3 regions of the Mycobacterium sp. E2699 genome follow, and region 3 is predicted to be linked to each of the others. Evidence: predicted binding sites of a transcription regulator. Region 3 holds the regulator's gene; each other region holds the start of a gene.
What was found. Region 3 encodes LexA, which represses DNA repair genes until DNA is damaged. Its sites were predicted from a motif close to CGAACANNTGTTCG; they were not measured.

Region 1 (4,995 bases), on a different contig from region 3:
GGCGCCGCGGCTGCGTGGCATGTACGCACGCGGGCGTTCGTATTCGGGGCCTGTGTGCCTCATCAGAAACCTCCTACAGTAAGTACTGATGCAGCCTGGGGTACCCCGCCGACCGTGACGTAACACACAAGTGCCGCGGCGTAGCCGGGCGAAGCGGGTCGCCACCATGGGAACTAGTCGAAGAGGCCCTGTTGGCCCAGCCCGGCGGCGCCGGCCGGCGGGGTCAGGCCGAGGTGCGTCCACGCCTGCGCGGTGGCCACCCGTCCGCGCGGCGTGCGCGCGACCATGCCGGCCCGCACCAGGAACGGCTCGCACACCTCCTCGACGGTGGCGGCCTCCTCGCCCACCGCGACCGCCAGCGTCGAGACGCCGACCGGGCCGCCGCCAAAGCCGCGGGTGAGCGCCGACAGCACCGCCCGGTCCAGCCGGTCCAGGCCCAGCTCGTCGACGTCGTAAACCGCCAGCGCGGACTTGGCGACGTCGCGGGTGATCACCCCGTCGGCGCGCACCTCGGCGAAGTCGCGGACCCGGCGCAGCAGCCGGTTGGCGATCCGCGGGGTGCCCCGCGAGCGCCGCGCGATCTCGGCGCCGGCCTCGGCGCCCAGCTCGATGCCGAGGATCCCGGCCGAGCGCGCCAGCACCCGCTCCAGCTCGGCGGGCTCGTAGAAGTCCATGTGCGCGGTGAAGCCGAACCGGTCGCGCAGCGGGCCGGTCAGCGCGCCCGACCGGGTGGTGGCGCCCACCAGGGTGAAGGGCGCCACCTCCAGCGGAATCGACGTCGCGCCGGGTCCCTTGCCCACCACCACGTCGACCCGGAAGTCCTCCATCGCCAGGTAGAGCATCTCCTCGGCGGGCCGCGCGATGCGATGGATCTCGTCGATGAACAGCACGTCGTGCTCGACCAGGTTGGACAGCATCGCGGCCAGGTCGCCCGCGCGTTCCAGCGCCGGGCCCGACGTCACCCGCAACGACGAGCCGAGCTCGGCCGCGATGATCATCGCCAGCGAGGTCTTGCCCAGCCCCGGCGGGCCGGACAGCAGGATGTGGTCCGGTGTGCCGCCGCGGTTCTTGGCGCCCTCGATCACCAACTGCAGCTGCTCGCGCACCCGCGGCTGGCCGATGAACTCCCCCAAAGTCCGGGGCCGCAGGCTGACGTCGATGTCGCCCTCACCCACGGTCAGCGCCGGGGAGACGTCACGGTCGGGGTAGTCGTCCGTCATCGCGACTTGCCCAGCAACGACAGGGCGGCCCGCAGCGCACCGGACGTCGTGGCCTCATGTTCGGCGGCCAGCACCCTGTCGGTGGCCTCCTCGGCCTGCTTGGTGGCGAAACCCAGTCCGACCAGGGCCTCCACCACCGGGCCGCGGACCGCGTTGCCGTTGACGGCCGCGACGCCCGGGGTGGCACCGCCGGCGGGCGCCACCTTGTCCCGCAGTTCCAGCACCATCCGCTCGGCGCCGCGCTTGCCGATGCCGGGCACCCGGGTCAGCGCGGCGACGTCGCCGTCGTGCAGCGCGTGGCGCAGCGCCGCGGCGTCGTGCACGGCCAGCGTCGCCATCGCCAGCCGGGGCCCCACCCCCGACACCGACAGCAGCGTCAGGAACAGGTCGCGGGTGTCGGAGTCGGCGAACCCGTACAGCGTCTGCGAATCCTCACGGACGACCATCGCGGTGATCAGCCGGGCCTCGGTCCCGGTGCGCAGCGTCGCCAGCGTCGACGGCGTCGCGTTGACCCGGTAGCCGACGCCGGCGGCCTCGATCACCGCATGATCGAGCGCCACCTCGAGCACCTCCCCGCGCACCGAGGCGATCATCGGGTGGCCTTCAGCTCGGCCTGCAACCGCGCCCGGTAGGCGTGCCGCTGCTGGGCGGCCAGGGCCTCGGCGGCGGCCATCCGGGCGATCATCGGCGCCCGCCAGCAATGGCAGATCGCCAGCGCCAGCGCGTCGGCGGCGTCGGCCGGTGTCGGTTTGGCTTGCAGCGCAAGGATTCTGGTGACCATCGCGGTGACCTGCGCCTTGTCCGCGGCGCCGTTGCCGGTGACCGCGGCCTTCACCTCGGTGGGGGTGTGGAAGTGCACGTCGATGCCGCGGCGGGCCGCCGCCAGCGCGACGACGCCGCCGGCCTGGGCCGTGCCCATCACGGTCGTCACGTTCACCTGGGAGAACACCCGCTCGACGGCCACCACGTCCGGCTGATGGGTGGCCAGCCAGTGCTCGACGGCGTCGCTGATGGCCAGCAACCGCTTGGCCAGCGGCGCGTCCGACGGGGTGCGCACCACGTCGACGTCGAGCGCGACGACGTTGCGGCCACGACCGCTCTCCACGACCGACAGGCCACATCGGGTCAGTCCGGGGTCGACGCCCAGCACGCGCATTACCGGCTCCTTCATACGAACAGCTGTTCGAGAGCCTAGCGGGCGTGGCCGACGGGATCCGGTAGACACGCTGCGCCGGCCGAAAGCTGTTAACTTATAGCCCACGTTCGCTCCGGCACTGCGGCCGGCACTGTGGCATGGAAGGTTTGGTGTGGCAACACTCCTGCTCGTCCTCGCGGCCGTGCTGTTCATCGCCTCCATCGTGGTGCTGGTCATCGCTTTGCGGCGCCCGAAGAAGGCCGCCCGCCCCAGCGGACGCCAGGACCCCCTGTCCTTCAACGCGATGCCGCAGTTCGGGCCCCGCCAGCTAGGTCCGGGCGCCATCGTCAGTTACGGCGGCGTCGACTACGTGGTCCGCGGGTCGGTGACGTTTCGCGAGGGCCCGTTCGTGTGGTGGGAGCACCTGCTGGAAGGCGGCGACCAGCCGGTCTGGTTCAGCGTCGAGGAGGACGACGGGCGCCTGGAGCTGGCCATGTGGGTCACCCGCAAGGACCTCACGTTGCAGCCCGGCGACTCGTATGTCGTCGACGGCGTGGCGTTTCACGAGTCGGAGCGCGGCCACGCCTCCTACACCACCGAGGGCACCACCGGACTGCCGGCCGGCGGCGAGATGGAATTCCTCGACTGCACCAACGCCGACGAGACCGCCCTGCTGTCCTTCGAGCGCTGGGCCCCGGGCATGCCCTGGGAGATCTCGACGGGCAAGCCGGTGCTGACCGGCGAGCTCACCGTCTACCCCGCGCCCCCGCCCTCGGCCCCCTAGGTCGCGCACGGTGCCCCTCCATCGGCTCGCCGTGACCCCGGCGGACGTCTCCGGCGAGCGGCTGGGACTCGCGCTCAACGCGCCCGCGCCGGCGCCGCTGGCCACCTGCTGGCTGCGGCACCCCGACGGCGGCGCGCTGCGGCTCGGCGTCCTCGGCGCGTCGCACGTGGTTGCGGTCGAGCACGCGAAAGGCGGCTTCTCCGAGCAGGTCTCGTGCACGGCGCGGGCCGTGGGCGGCGACCTGCCGCGGCGGTCGGAGGCCCCCGGCTACCGCCTGCAATCCCGCACCGAAACGCACGACGAGGCGAGCTTCCGCCGGCTGGCGAGCGAACTGCGCGACCGGTGCGCGGGCCGCCCGGGTTGGCTCGGGGGCACCTTCCCCGGCGACGACGCGGCCCTGACCGCCCTGGCGGCCGAACCCGACGGCGCGGGCTGGCGATGGCAGACCTGGCACCTGTACCCGCGGCCGGGCTCCGGCGGCCTGGTGGTCCACACGGCGAGCAGGTGGCGGCCGTGAGCCGCAATCGCCTGTTCCTGATCTCCGGCGCGCTGGCCGTCGCGGCCGTCGCCTGCCTGGTGTTCGGAATCATCTTGCAGCAGAAGGACATCGGCTCGTACATCGCGGGCCACTACCACGAGTACTCGCGGGACGTGAACGGAACGCGCTACCTGTGCACCGGATCGCCCGAGCAGGTCGCCGACTCCCTCGCCGACTATCAGGAGCCCGAGGCGCGCGCCGCCAACGGCAGCAACCAGTACCTGCGCTACAGCAACAACATCGTGATCGTCGGTCCCGACGGCAACCAACCGTGCAGCATCCGCGTCGAACCCCTGAGCGCCGGATACAGCCACGGCTCGTTCATCTTCCTCGGCCCCGGCTTCTTCCCCGGATCCCCGTCGGGCGGCGCCGGCGGCACCCCGGGCGGCCCCGGCGGGACCAAGTGATGGCTTAGGCGATTGAAAGCAAAGGAGACAACCATGTACCTCGCCGTCGAGATCGGAACCGTCGACGTCACTCCCGTCCTGAAGGGAGCGCTCGCGACGATCCTGTACTTCGCGGTCGGCATGGCCGTGCTGCTCATCGGCTTCTACATGGTCGACTGGCTGACCCCCGGAAGGCTGCGCCAACTGGTGTTCATCGATCGCCGCCCCAACGCCGTCGTCGTCGCGGGCGCCATGTACATATCGCTGACCGCCGTCATCATCAGCGCCATCACCAACAGCTACAGCCAACTGGGGCAGGGCCTGCTCGGCGTGGCGGTGTACGGGCTGATGGGCGTGATCCTGCTGGCGATCGCGCTGCTGGCGATGCACCTGCTGATCCCGGGCAGTTTCCACGAGCACGTCGACGAGCCGGAGCTGCATCCCGGTTCGTTCGCGGTGGCGTTGATACTGCTCGCCGTGGGAGGGGTGACCGCCGCGGCGGTGTCATGACGGTCGTGGATGCTTCCCCGCGGTGGCGCGCCGTGCTGCTGGCCGCCGTCGCGGCGTGCGCGGCCTGCGGCATCATCTACGAGCTCGCGCTGCTGACGCTGTCGGCCAGCCTCAACGGCGGGGGCATCGTCGCCACGTCGCTGATCGTCGCGGGCTACATCGCCGCGCTCGGCGCCGGGGCCCTGCTGGTCAAGCCGCTGCTGGCGCACGCGGCGATCGCGTTCGTCGCCGTCGAGGCGGCCCTCGGCATCATCGGTGGGCTGTCCGCGGCGGCGCTGTACGTCGTGTTCGCGTTCCTGGACGGCTCGGTCGGCTCGACGTGGGTGCTGGCGGTCGGAACGGCGCTGATCGGCGGCCTGGTCGGCGCCGAGGTGCCGCTGCTGATGACGCTGCTGCAACGCGGGCGCACGGTGGACGCCTCC
Region 2 (4,995 bases), on a different contig from region 3:
TAGCCACCGCGGACCTTGTCGGCCGACGCGGCCGCCTTGCCCGCGAAATTCACGGGTCCAGTATCACTTGCGGATCAACAGATCACCGGGGTCCGCCGCGGCGCGCGGCGCGGGCGGCTCCTCGGCATAGCCGATCGCGATGGCGCCCAGCGGCTCCCAGTCGGCGGGCAGCCCCAGCTCGGCGCGGACCAGCTCGGCGGCGAAGATCGTCGAGCCGATCCAGCAGCTGCCCACCCCGCGGACCGCCAACGCGACCAGCAGGGCCTGCACGGCCGCGCCGACCGCGACGTTGAACATGGTGTGCTCGGCGGCCGTGCGGGCGGCGTCGGGGTAGGCGTGGGCGCCCTCGGGCACCAGGAACGGGATCACCACTTCGGGTGCGTCGTAGAGGATTTGGCCGCGCGCCAGCCGCCGTTCGACGGAGTCGGCGGGGCGCCCGTCACCGGCGAGGTCGGAGCGCCACTTGTCCTTCATGCGGTCCAGCAGCCGGGTCCGGGCGGACGGATTCCGCAGCCACACGAACCGGACCGGCCGGGTGTGGTGGGGGGCCGGCGCGGTGAGGGCCTCGGCGACGGCTTCCTCGATGAGCTCCGGCGGCACGGGCTCGGCGCCGAACCGGCGCACCGACCGGCGCAACAGCTGGGCCTGCCGGCGGCCCATGTCGAGGGCCTCGGCGGTGCCGAGCCAGAACAGGTCCTCCCCGCCGGGCCGCAGCAGCTGTCGCGCGGTCGTGCCGTCGTCGGTGACGACGTGGGCGGGCAGCCCGCGCACGACGGCCACCGGCATCGCGGTCAGCTTGCCCTTGACCAGATCGGCGGCGGCCGCGACCTCGTCGGCGATCGCGATCTCGGTGACCACCAGCTCGTTGCCGTGCGCATCGACGGCCCCCGAATACCCGTGCAGCACGCGAAGACCGGCCGCGCCGACCGCCGCGTCGGTCTGGCCGTTGCGCCAGGCGCGGCCCATCGTGTCGGTGATGACGACGGCGACGTCGACGCCGAGCCGCTCGCGCAGCCCGGCGCGCAGCGCCGCGGCGCTGGCGTCGGGGTCGACCGGGAGCAGCGCCAGCTCGTCGCGGCCCACGTTGGACCCGTCCACCCCGGCAGCGGCTTGGACCAGGCCGAGCCGGTTCTCGGTGATCAGGGTCTGGCCCTTGCGCGCCAGCACGCGCACCGCCTCGTCGTCGACGAGCTTGCGGCGCAGCCGATCGCGCGCCTCGGCATCGGCCGGGGCCGGCACGAGGCGCCCCTCGCACTTGGAGACGACCTTGCTGGTCACCACGACGACGTCGCCGTGGCGCAGCCAGGGCGCCGCCGCGGCGACGGCCGCGGCCAGGTCGTCGCCGGGCCGGAATTCGGGCAGCCCGGCGACGGGCAGGATCTCGACGGCGGCCGCGGTGCCGTGCTCACTCACCGGTCCACGCCCGCGAGCTCCAGCCCGGCGCGGACCATCTCGGCCGTCGCCTTGGGGTCGCTCATCAAGAGCGGCACCGCGCGCACCGCCACCCCCTCGACGTCGGCCCGGTCGCCCTCGTGGATCAGCCAGCAATCCAGTATGCCGGTGGCCCGCCGCGCGCCGAAGTGCCGGCCGACGGCCTCCGCGGTGGACTCCACCCCGATCACCGACAGGCAGGCATCGGCCATGCCGCGCAACGGCTTTCCGCCGATGATCGGCGAGTAGCCGACGACCGGGGCGCGGGCCGCCCGCAGCGCCCCGCGGATGCCCGGGACGGCGAGGATCGCGCCGACGCTGACCACCGGGTTGGACGGCGCCAGCAGGACGACGTCGGCGTCGGCGATGGCGGTCACCGCTTCGGCTGCGGCGCCGGCCTTTTCGGCGCCGACGAACGCGAAGCTGTGCGTGGGCACCTGCGCCCGGTAGCGCACCCACCACTCCTGGAAGTGGATCGCGCGGCGGCGGTCGTCGGCCGGATCGGTGATCACGACGTGCGTCTCGCACCGGTCGTCGGTCGCCGGCACCAGCCGCGCGCCGGGCTGCCAGCGATCGCACAGCGCGGTGGTGATCTGTGACAGCGGGTAGCCCGCGTTGAGCATCTGGGTGCGTACCAGGTGGGTGCCCAGGTCGCGGTCGCCGAGCTGGAACCAGTCGGGCTGCACGCCGTAGCGCGCCAATTCCTCCTTGGCGTGCCAGGTTTCGTCGCGGTGACCCCACCCGCGCTCCGGGTCGACGCCTCCACCTAAGGTGTACATGCAGGTGTCCAGATCCGGACAGACGCGCAACCCGTGGATCCAGGCGTCATCGCCGACGTTGACGATCGCGGTCAGCTCGTGGCTGTCGGTCGCCGGGCCCTGTTGCGTTTGGAACTGACCCAGCCCGAGCAGCTGTTGAATCCCCAGCAGGAAACGGGCGCCGCCAACCCCACCGACCAGAGCGGTGACCTTCACTTGACCTTCACAGGGCTCGACAGTACTGCCCGTGTCGGGATTGTGATGGACACGCCGAAGACCCGAAAACAACAGAAACGCCGAAATTTCGTCACGAGATGATATGGAAATTGGCCATTACGCTTGACCAAGCAGGTCAACAAGTGTCTAATCACAACAGTGTCATTTCCCGGTTGGCCGGCCGATTCCGGTGTCGCAGACCGAGATTCGATCACTTGTTCGAATTGTCTGTACATCAGAACAGTGGGAAGCACTCACTCTCTCAAATCAAAGCTGAGGAGGCGGACGAAGCATGTCTTATGAGCACCTTCGGGGCGTTATGACAGGCACACCGCACACCATGATCGGCTCGGCGCCGGCGGCACCCGTCCGCCCGCACCTGACTGTGGTTCCCGATGCCCCAGTCGCTTTCGAGCCCGAACCCCTGCCGCCGGCGACACCGGATCAGTGGCAGGACCGCGCCCTGTGCGCGCAGACCGACCCCGAGGCCTTCTTCCCGGAGAAGGGCGGCTCCACCCGCGAGGCGAAGAAGATCTGCCTGGGTTGCGAGGTTCGCCACGAGTGCCTCGAGTACGCCCTGGCGCACGACGAGCGCTTCGGCATCTGGGGCGGGCTCTCCGAGCGCGAGCGCCGCCGCCTCAAGCGCGGCATCGTCTGACCCCGGCGCGCGGCGACGCGCCCGCCGCGCAACGTCATTCGTCGTCGATGGTGGGGTCGATGACCGAGGGTTCGACGTCGAGGTAGATGGCCACCTGCGCCACCAGGATCTCGTGCAACAACTCGCCGAGTTCGTCGGTGTCCTTGGCGCGTCGCTCGATCGGCTTGCGGAACAAGACAATTCGTGCCCGCGTGGAGTTGCCGCGGACGTCGACGCCGGCCGGGATCAGCCGGGCGAGCGCGATCGGGCCGTCGGCGATGACCTCCGGCGGCCACTGCACGCTGTCGGGATCCTTGGCGGCGATCCGCGGGATCTCGTCGACGGCCACGTCGAGCTCGGACACCCGCTCCTGCCAGCGCCGCTCGATGGGCTCGTAGGCCTCCAGCACCGCCATGTCGAACCGCTCGGCCCGGCTGCGCCAGCCCGGCACCGTCGGCGGCAGCAGCGGGCCGCGCATGTCGCGACCCCGGCGCGACGCGCGGTAGGAAGCCGACCGGCGCCCGGGCCGATCGCTTTGCGGGGAGCCGCCGGAATCGCCCACGCGCCGATGGTAACGGTTGTACATCGCGGGTCGAGCGGATGCGCGTGTCCGGCGCTTCCGTGGCGTTTGCGCACGATAGCCTTTCGGCGTGAACGTTCCCCGTCGCTGTTGCCGGCCCGGGTGTCCGCACTACGCCGTGGCGACCCTGACGTTCGTCTACTCGGACTCGACGGCGGTGGTGGGCCCACTGGCCACCGCGCGCGAACCGCATTCGTGGGACCTGTGCGTCGGCCATGCCGGCCGGATCACCGCGCCCCGCGGCTGGGACCTCGTGCGCCACGCCGGACCCCTCTTTTCCGAGCCCACCCACCCGGACGAGGACGACCTGGTCGCCCTCGCCGACGCGGTGCGGGAGGGCCGCCCGGGCGACGCGGGCCGTTCCCGCCCGATCGCCGGTGCGCCCCGAAACGGCTTCGACGGGTTCGCCGATCCCCACATCCACGCCGGAACCCAGGCCACCGCGCCGAGCAGCGGGCTGCTCGCGCCGCCTGAGCACCGTTCCGGTCGCCGCCGCGGACATTTGCGGGTGTTGCCGGACCCCTCGGACTAGTTTCGACTGGCCGGGACTGGCTCCCACTTGCCGGGTCTAACGCGCCGCAGGTTCTTCCCGGGCCGATAGGCTGACGCCAAGGGACCCATCATCAGGAGCGTCAGGAGTTCGCATGTCTCGGTCCGCCGCGACCGTCCGGCGCGTCGTCAAGGCGTACGACGTTCGCGGGCTGGTCGGAGAGGAACTCGACGAGCCGCTGGTCGCCGATCTGGGCGCCGCCTTCGCCACGTTGATGCGCGGTGAGGGCGCTCGGCAGGTGGCGCTCGGCCACGACATGCGGGACAGTTCGCCGGCGTTGGCCGCGGCCTTCGCTCGCGGGGTGACGAGCCAGGGCCTGGACGTGGTGCGGATCGGTTTGGCGTCCACCGACCAGCTTTATTTCGCCTCCGGGCTGTTGGACTGCCCGGGCGCGATGTTCACCGCGAGCCACAACCCGGCGGCCTACAACGGCATCAAGCTGTGCCGGGCCGGCGCCAAACCGGTCGGGGCGGACACCGGGCTGAGCGTCATCAGCGACGATCTCATCGCCGGGGTGCGGCCGTACGACGGCCCGCCCGGGACCGTCAGCGATCGCGACGTCCTGGCCGACTACGGGGCTTTCCTGCGTTCGCTGGTGGACACCTCCGGCCTGCGCCCGCTGCGGGTGGCCGTGGACGCGGGCAACGGCATGGCCGGCCACACCGCCCCGGCCGTCCTCGGCGCGATCGACTCGATCACCTTGCTGCCGTTGTACTTCGAACTCGACGGTTCGTTTCCCAACCACGAGGCCAACCCGCTTGACCCGGCCAACCTGGTGGACCTGCAGAAGTTCGTCCGCGACACCGAAGCCGACATCGGGCTG
Region 3 (4,995 bases):
GGCCGCGTGGGAGAAGGCCGGTGGCGACACCTCCCCGCTGGGCCCGCGCAAGGGCGACGTGTACCCCGCCGGCGACGGCTTCGCGCTGGACTTCGACGCCGGCAAGATGTTCTACACCACCGACACCGGCGCCAAATTCGTGTACGGCCCGGTCCTGGACAAATACGAGGCGTTGGGCGGGCCGGTGAGCAGCGACCTCGGGTTCCCGACGATCAACGAGGTTCCCGGCCTGGCCGGACCGGACAGCCGGGTGGCCACCTTCTCGGCCAGCGACAAGCCGGTGATCTTCTGGACCCCAGACCACGGCGCCTTCGTGGTGCGCGGCGCGATGAACGCCGCGTGGGACAAGCTCGGCAGCTCGGGCGGGGTGCTGGGGGCACCGACCGGCGACGAGACGTACAACGGTGAGGTCACGTCCCAGAAGTTCAGCGGCGGCGAGATCTCCTGGAACAGGAAGACCAAGGAGTTCAGCACCAACCCTGCGCAACTGGGCGACCAACTGAAGGGCCTGCAGGTCGCGATCGACCCCGCCGCGGCCATCAACATGGCCTGGCGGGCGGCCGGTGGCGCCACCGGCCCGCTGGGCGCCAAGCAGGGCGGCAACTACCCGATCGGCGGCGACGGGATCGCCCAGAACTTCGCCGGCGGCAAGGTGTTCTTCAACCCGGCCACCGGTGCGAACGCCCTCGAGAGCGACATCCTCGCCAAGTACGAGTCGCTGGGCGGGCCGGCCGGCAGCGACCTCGGTTACCCCACCGCCAACGAGTCCGACGGCGGCATCGGCCCCTCCAGCCGCGTCGCCACCTTCGCGGCGGCCGACAAGCCGGTGATCTTCTGGACCCCCGATCACGGCGCGTTCGTGGTGCGGGGCGCGATGAAGGCCGCGTGGGACAAGCTCCGCGGCCCCAACGGCAAGCTCGGTGCCCCGGTCGGCGATCAGGCCGTCGACGGCGACGTGGTTTCGCAGCAGTTCACCGGCGGCAAGATCTCGTGGAACCGGGCGAAGAACTCGTTCAGCACCGACCCGTCGAACCTGGCTCCCTTGCTGTCCGGCCTGCAGGTCTCGGGGCAGAACCAGCCGAGCACCGCGGCGATGCCCTCGCACGGCAAGAAGTTCGCCTGGCGCTGGTGGTGGGTGGCGGCCGCCGTCGGGGTGCTGCTGCTGATCGCCCTGTTGGCGCTGACGGCGGTGGGAATGCGCCGGCGCCGCGCCCGCCGCGGCCCCGTCACCGCCGCCTACGAACCCGAGCGCGACGTCCATGCCGGTTACGAGGGCCCGCTTGACGGGCACTGGGAGCGCGAAGACGCCGACCTCGCGACCGACCATTTCCCGGTCGGAGACGTCGCGGCGGCCGAAGGCCAGCCGCACGCCGACGCCGAATCCGCGGGGCGGGTCAGCTGGAGCCGAGCGGCCGGTGGGTACGGCGAAGGCGAATCCGACCACGGCGCAACCGAATTCGAGGATGCAGTCGCCGAAGACGAGAATCCCGACGCGGTGGACACGGATTCCATACCCATCGTCTCGGCGGCGGCACTGTCGGAGGTGGGCTATCCCGACGTGCCCGTGCAGGACCGCCGCGAGGAGGCCGGCTACGAGGGCGCCGACCATGAGGAGGCGGGCTACGAAGAGGCCGGCTACGAGGAGGCCGGTTACGAAGAGGCCGGTTACGAGGAGGCCGGCTACGAGGGGACGGGCCACGAGGAGGTGGGCCATGAGGGGGCCGCCGCCGAGGAGGCCGGGCCGTCCCGCACGGTCGTTCCCGAGGCGGCGGCCGTGGCCGCCGCGGAATCCCGCGTCGGTCGGCACGCTGCCGCGGATGACGAGGAGCCGTCGGAGGTGGCCTCAGCGGCCGGCGGGGCGTCGGCACCCGGTCGGCGCCCGACGATCCGCCTGCCGCTGGACGACCCGTACCAGGTGCCCGACGGCTATCCGATCAAGGCCAGCGCGAGCTTCGGCCTGTACTACACGCCCGGCAGCCCCCTCTATCACGACACCCTGGCCGAATTGTGGCTGTCCAGCGAAGAAGTCGCGCAAGCCAACGGCTTCCACAAGGCCGACTGAGTCAGGGCCGGCCGAGCGCGGCTAGATCTTGCGGATCACCGTGACGACTTTGCCGAGCACGGTGGCGTCGTTGCCCGGGATCGGGTCGAACGCCGGGTTGTGCGGCATCAGCCACACCTGACCGCCCGCGCGCTTGAACGTCTTGACCGTGGCCTCGCCGTCGATCATGGCGGCCACGATGTCCCCGTTGTCCGCGACGTGCTGCTGGCGCACCACGACCCAGTCGCCGTCGCAGATCGCGGCCTCGACCATCGAATCGCCCACCACCTTGAGCAAGAACAGCGTGCCCTCGCCGACCAACTCGCGGGGCAGCGGGAAAACATCCTCGACGGCCTCTTCGGCGAGTATCGGCCCACCGGCGGCGATGCGCCCCAGCACGGGGACGTAGCTGGGCTCGGGCAGGGCGTCCGAGCCCGCGACGTCGGTGACCGGCGCCGCGTCGGTGGCGTCCTCGGCGCCCCGGACGTCCACGGCCCGCGGCCGGTTCGGGTCGCGGCGCAGGTATCCCTTGCGCTCCAGCGTGCGCAGTTGGTGCGCCACCGAGGACGTCGAGGTCAGTCCGACGGCATCGCCGATCTCCCGGATGCTCGGCGGGTAGCCGCGGCTGGTGACCGACGCGCGGATGACGTTGAGAATGGTTCGCTGCCGTTCGGTCAGCGAGGAATCTGCGGGGGGCGAGCTGCTTGATGGGGTGTCGTTGCTGTCGCTCATGCACCGAATGTAGCCGCACCGGGGCGAAGAATCAAACATGTGTTCGACTCGCGTGTCGTGCTGCGGCGGCGGCCCGCCGAAACACCCCCGGAGCGGCCGAATAACAAAGGTGTAACTCTTCGATCGATCGGGTATCTCAACGCCATGTCAGAGGTCGCGCCCCGAAAGTTGTCGGTGGGGTGCTCTAGCGTTTTGCTCGTCCGACACGCTTCGCTCAAATGTTCGGTTATCGAACACACGAGCGACTATAGTCGAACACACGAGCGAGAATGAGTTGACCGGAGGAACGCAGATGACCATCATCCACACAGTCGCGCCGCGTACGTCCGGCGTCCGGCGCCCGGTCAACGGGCCGGCGCAGGGTCTCCGCCACGGCCGGGACGGCCTTGCGCGTTTTCACCGGCCCGGCCCGGCCAGGCCGGCGGGTGCGGCGCCGCGCTACCACGGCACCGGTGTGGCGATGTCGGTTGCCCCGCACCGGACGCGTCGGCCCGTCACGCTGGCGACGACGGTGGGGCTGGCGCTGGTCGCCGCGGCCATCACCCTGTGGCTGGGCCTGGTCGCCAACATCGGGCAGGCGGTCAACGGCGATTCCGCGGGAGCGACCGCCGCGGTCCCCGATCGGCTGGCCGTCGTGCGGGTCGAGCCCGGGGAGTCCCTGCAGGATGTCGCGCACCGGGTGGCGCCCGACGCGCCGGCCCGCCAGGTCGCCGAGCGGATCCGCGAACTCAACGACCTCAACTCACCCTCGCTGGCCGCGGGCCAGACGTTGATCGCGCCGGTCGGCTGACCCGGCGAATCGGCGAAAGGTGTCCGTCCCAAGCCGGGGAGCGCACGGGTACGCTCGGGGTGTTCTGCGACCCCGGATGTGAGCACGGCGAAGGAGCGGTCATGCACTGTCCGTTCTGCCGTCATCCCGACTCCCGGGTGATCGACTCGCGGGAGACCGACGAGGGCCAGGCCATCAGGCGCCGCCGGTCCTGCCCCGAGTGCGGGCGACGTTTCACCACCGTCGAAACCGCGGTGCTGGCCGTGGTCAAACGCAGCGGCGTCACCGAGCCCTTCAGCCGGGAAAAGGTCATCAGCGGGGTCCGTCGGGCATGTCAGGGCCGCCAGGTCGACGACGACGCGCTGAATCTGCTTGCCCAGCAGGTGGAAGACACCGTGCGCGCCGCGGGGTCGCCGGAGGTGCCCAGCCACGAGGTCGGCCTGGCCATCCTGGGCCCGTTGCGCGATCTGGACGAGGTGGCGTACCTGCGGTTCGCGTCGGTGTACCGGTCGTTCTCGTCCGCGGAGGATTTCGAGCGCGAGATCGAGGCGCTGCGCGCGCACCGCAAACTGTCGACGGATCCGGAGCCGGCCGCTCGCTAGGCTGTCGTTATGCCGCCCGATCTGCACCCCGATCTGGAGGCGCTGGCGCCGTTGTTGGGGACCTGGGCCGGTCGGGGCTCGGGCAAGTACCCGACGATCCAGCCCTTCGACTATTTCGAGGAAGTCGTGTTCTCCCATGTGGGCAAGCCGTTTCTGGCTTATTCGCAAAAGACCAAGGCGGTCACCGACGGCAAGCCGCTGCACGCCGAGACGGGATATCTGCGGGCGCCGCGGCCGGGCGAGGTCGAGCTGGTGCTGGCCCACCCGAGCGGCATCACCGAAATCGAGGTGGGCACCTATTCGGTGACCGGCGACCGCATCGACGTCGAGCTGTCGACGGGTTCCGGCGGGACAATCGGCCTGACCCCGACCGCCAAAGAGGTTACGGCGCTTGGCCGGTCGCTGCGCATCGACGGCGACGAGCTGTCCTACAAGGTGCGCATGGGCGCGGTGGGGCAGCCCTTACAGGATCACCTCGACGCGGTGCTGCACCGCCGGGTCTGAGTCGCTCAGTCGACCTGCCGGACACCGTCGTTGACGACGCGCCCCGCCACGCCCACCCACCCCTCGGCGTTCCACGTGGTGTCGATGACCGACCCCTTGCCCTGCGTGATGTGCAGGTCGCGGCTGAGGTAGTCGGTGATCCGCATCGCCGCCGAGCCGGTCGCCTCGTCCTCCGGCACGCCGAGGTTTGCGAAAAACCCCCGCGCACGCACCGAGCCGGCCGGCCGATCGACCCAGGCCCACAGGTAGTGCGCGACGTCGACGGGAAAGTCGGCCGGGTCGGCGGCCAAAACGTCGTCGGCGGAACCGAATTCGTGAATGGCCAATTCCGGGGCCCACTCCGAGCG

Region 1: a site for LexA is predicted at 2,393-2,406, ahead of ruvC (crossover junction endodeoxyribonuclease RuvC). Genes of this name have one in related genera too.
Region 2: a site for LexA is predicted at 2,614-2,627, ahead of cofD (2-phospho-L-lactate transferase). Genes of this name have one in related genera too.

Annotation. Positions count from the first base shown of each region.
Region 1 covers NZ_LZJH01000101.1:7,833-12,827, forward strand. The annotation lists gene A5696_RS18385 (hypothetical protein) at 1-63, opposite strand, end outside; gene ruvB (Holliday junction branch migration DNA helicase RuvB) at 174-1,220, opposite strand; gene ruvA (Holliday junction branch migration protein RuvA) at 1,217-1,813, opposite strand; gene ruvC (crossover junction endodeoxyribonuclease RuvC) at 1,810-2,376, opposite strand; gene A5696_RS18405 (DUF4178 domain-containing protein) at 2,528-3,139, shown strand; gene A5696_RS18410 (DUF2617 family protein) at 3,150-3,656, shown strand; gene A5696_RS18415 (DUF4247 domain-containing protein) at 3,653-4,084, shown strand; gene A5696_RS18420 (DUF350 domain-containing protein) at 4,118-4,573, shown strand; gene A5696_RS18425 (polyamine aminopropyltransferase) at 4,570-4,995, shown strand, end outside.
Region 2 covers NZ_LZJH01000136.1:7,013-12,007, forward strand. The annotation lists gene A5696_RS23345 (class I SAM-dependent methyltransferase) at 1-53, opposite strand, end outside; gene A5696_RS23350 (coenzyme F420-0:L-glutamate ligase) at 64-1,413, opposite strand; gene cofD (2-phospho-L-lactate transferase) at 1,410-2,405, opposite strand; gene A5696_RS23360 (WhiB family transcriptional regulator) at 2,725-3,063, shown strand; gene A5696_RS23365 (metallopeptidase family protein) at 3,098-3,520, opposite strand; gene A5696_RS23370 (DUF3499 domain-containing protein) at 3,693-4,154, shown strand; partial or broken gene manB (phosphomannomutase/phosphoglucomutase) at 4,267-4,995, shown strand, end outside.
Region 3 covers NZ_LZJH01000104.1:110,243-115,237, reverse strand. The annotation lists gene A5696_RS19230 (LGFP repeat-containing protein) at 1-2,062, shown strand, start outside; gene lexA (transcriptional repressor LexA) at 2,084-2,773, opposite strand; gene A5696_RS19220 (LysM peptidoglycan-binding domain-containing protein) at 3,066-3,563, shown strand; gene nrdR (transcriptional regulator NrdR) at 3,665-4,144, shown strand; gene A5696_RS19210 (peroxynitrite isomerase) at 4,154-4,648, shown strand; gene A5696_RS19205 (PhzF family phenazine biosynthesis protein) at 4,654-4,995, opposite strand, start outside.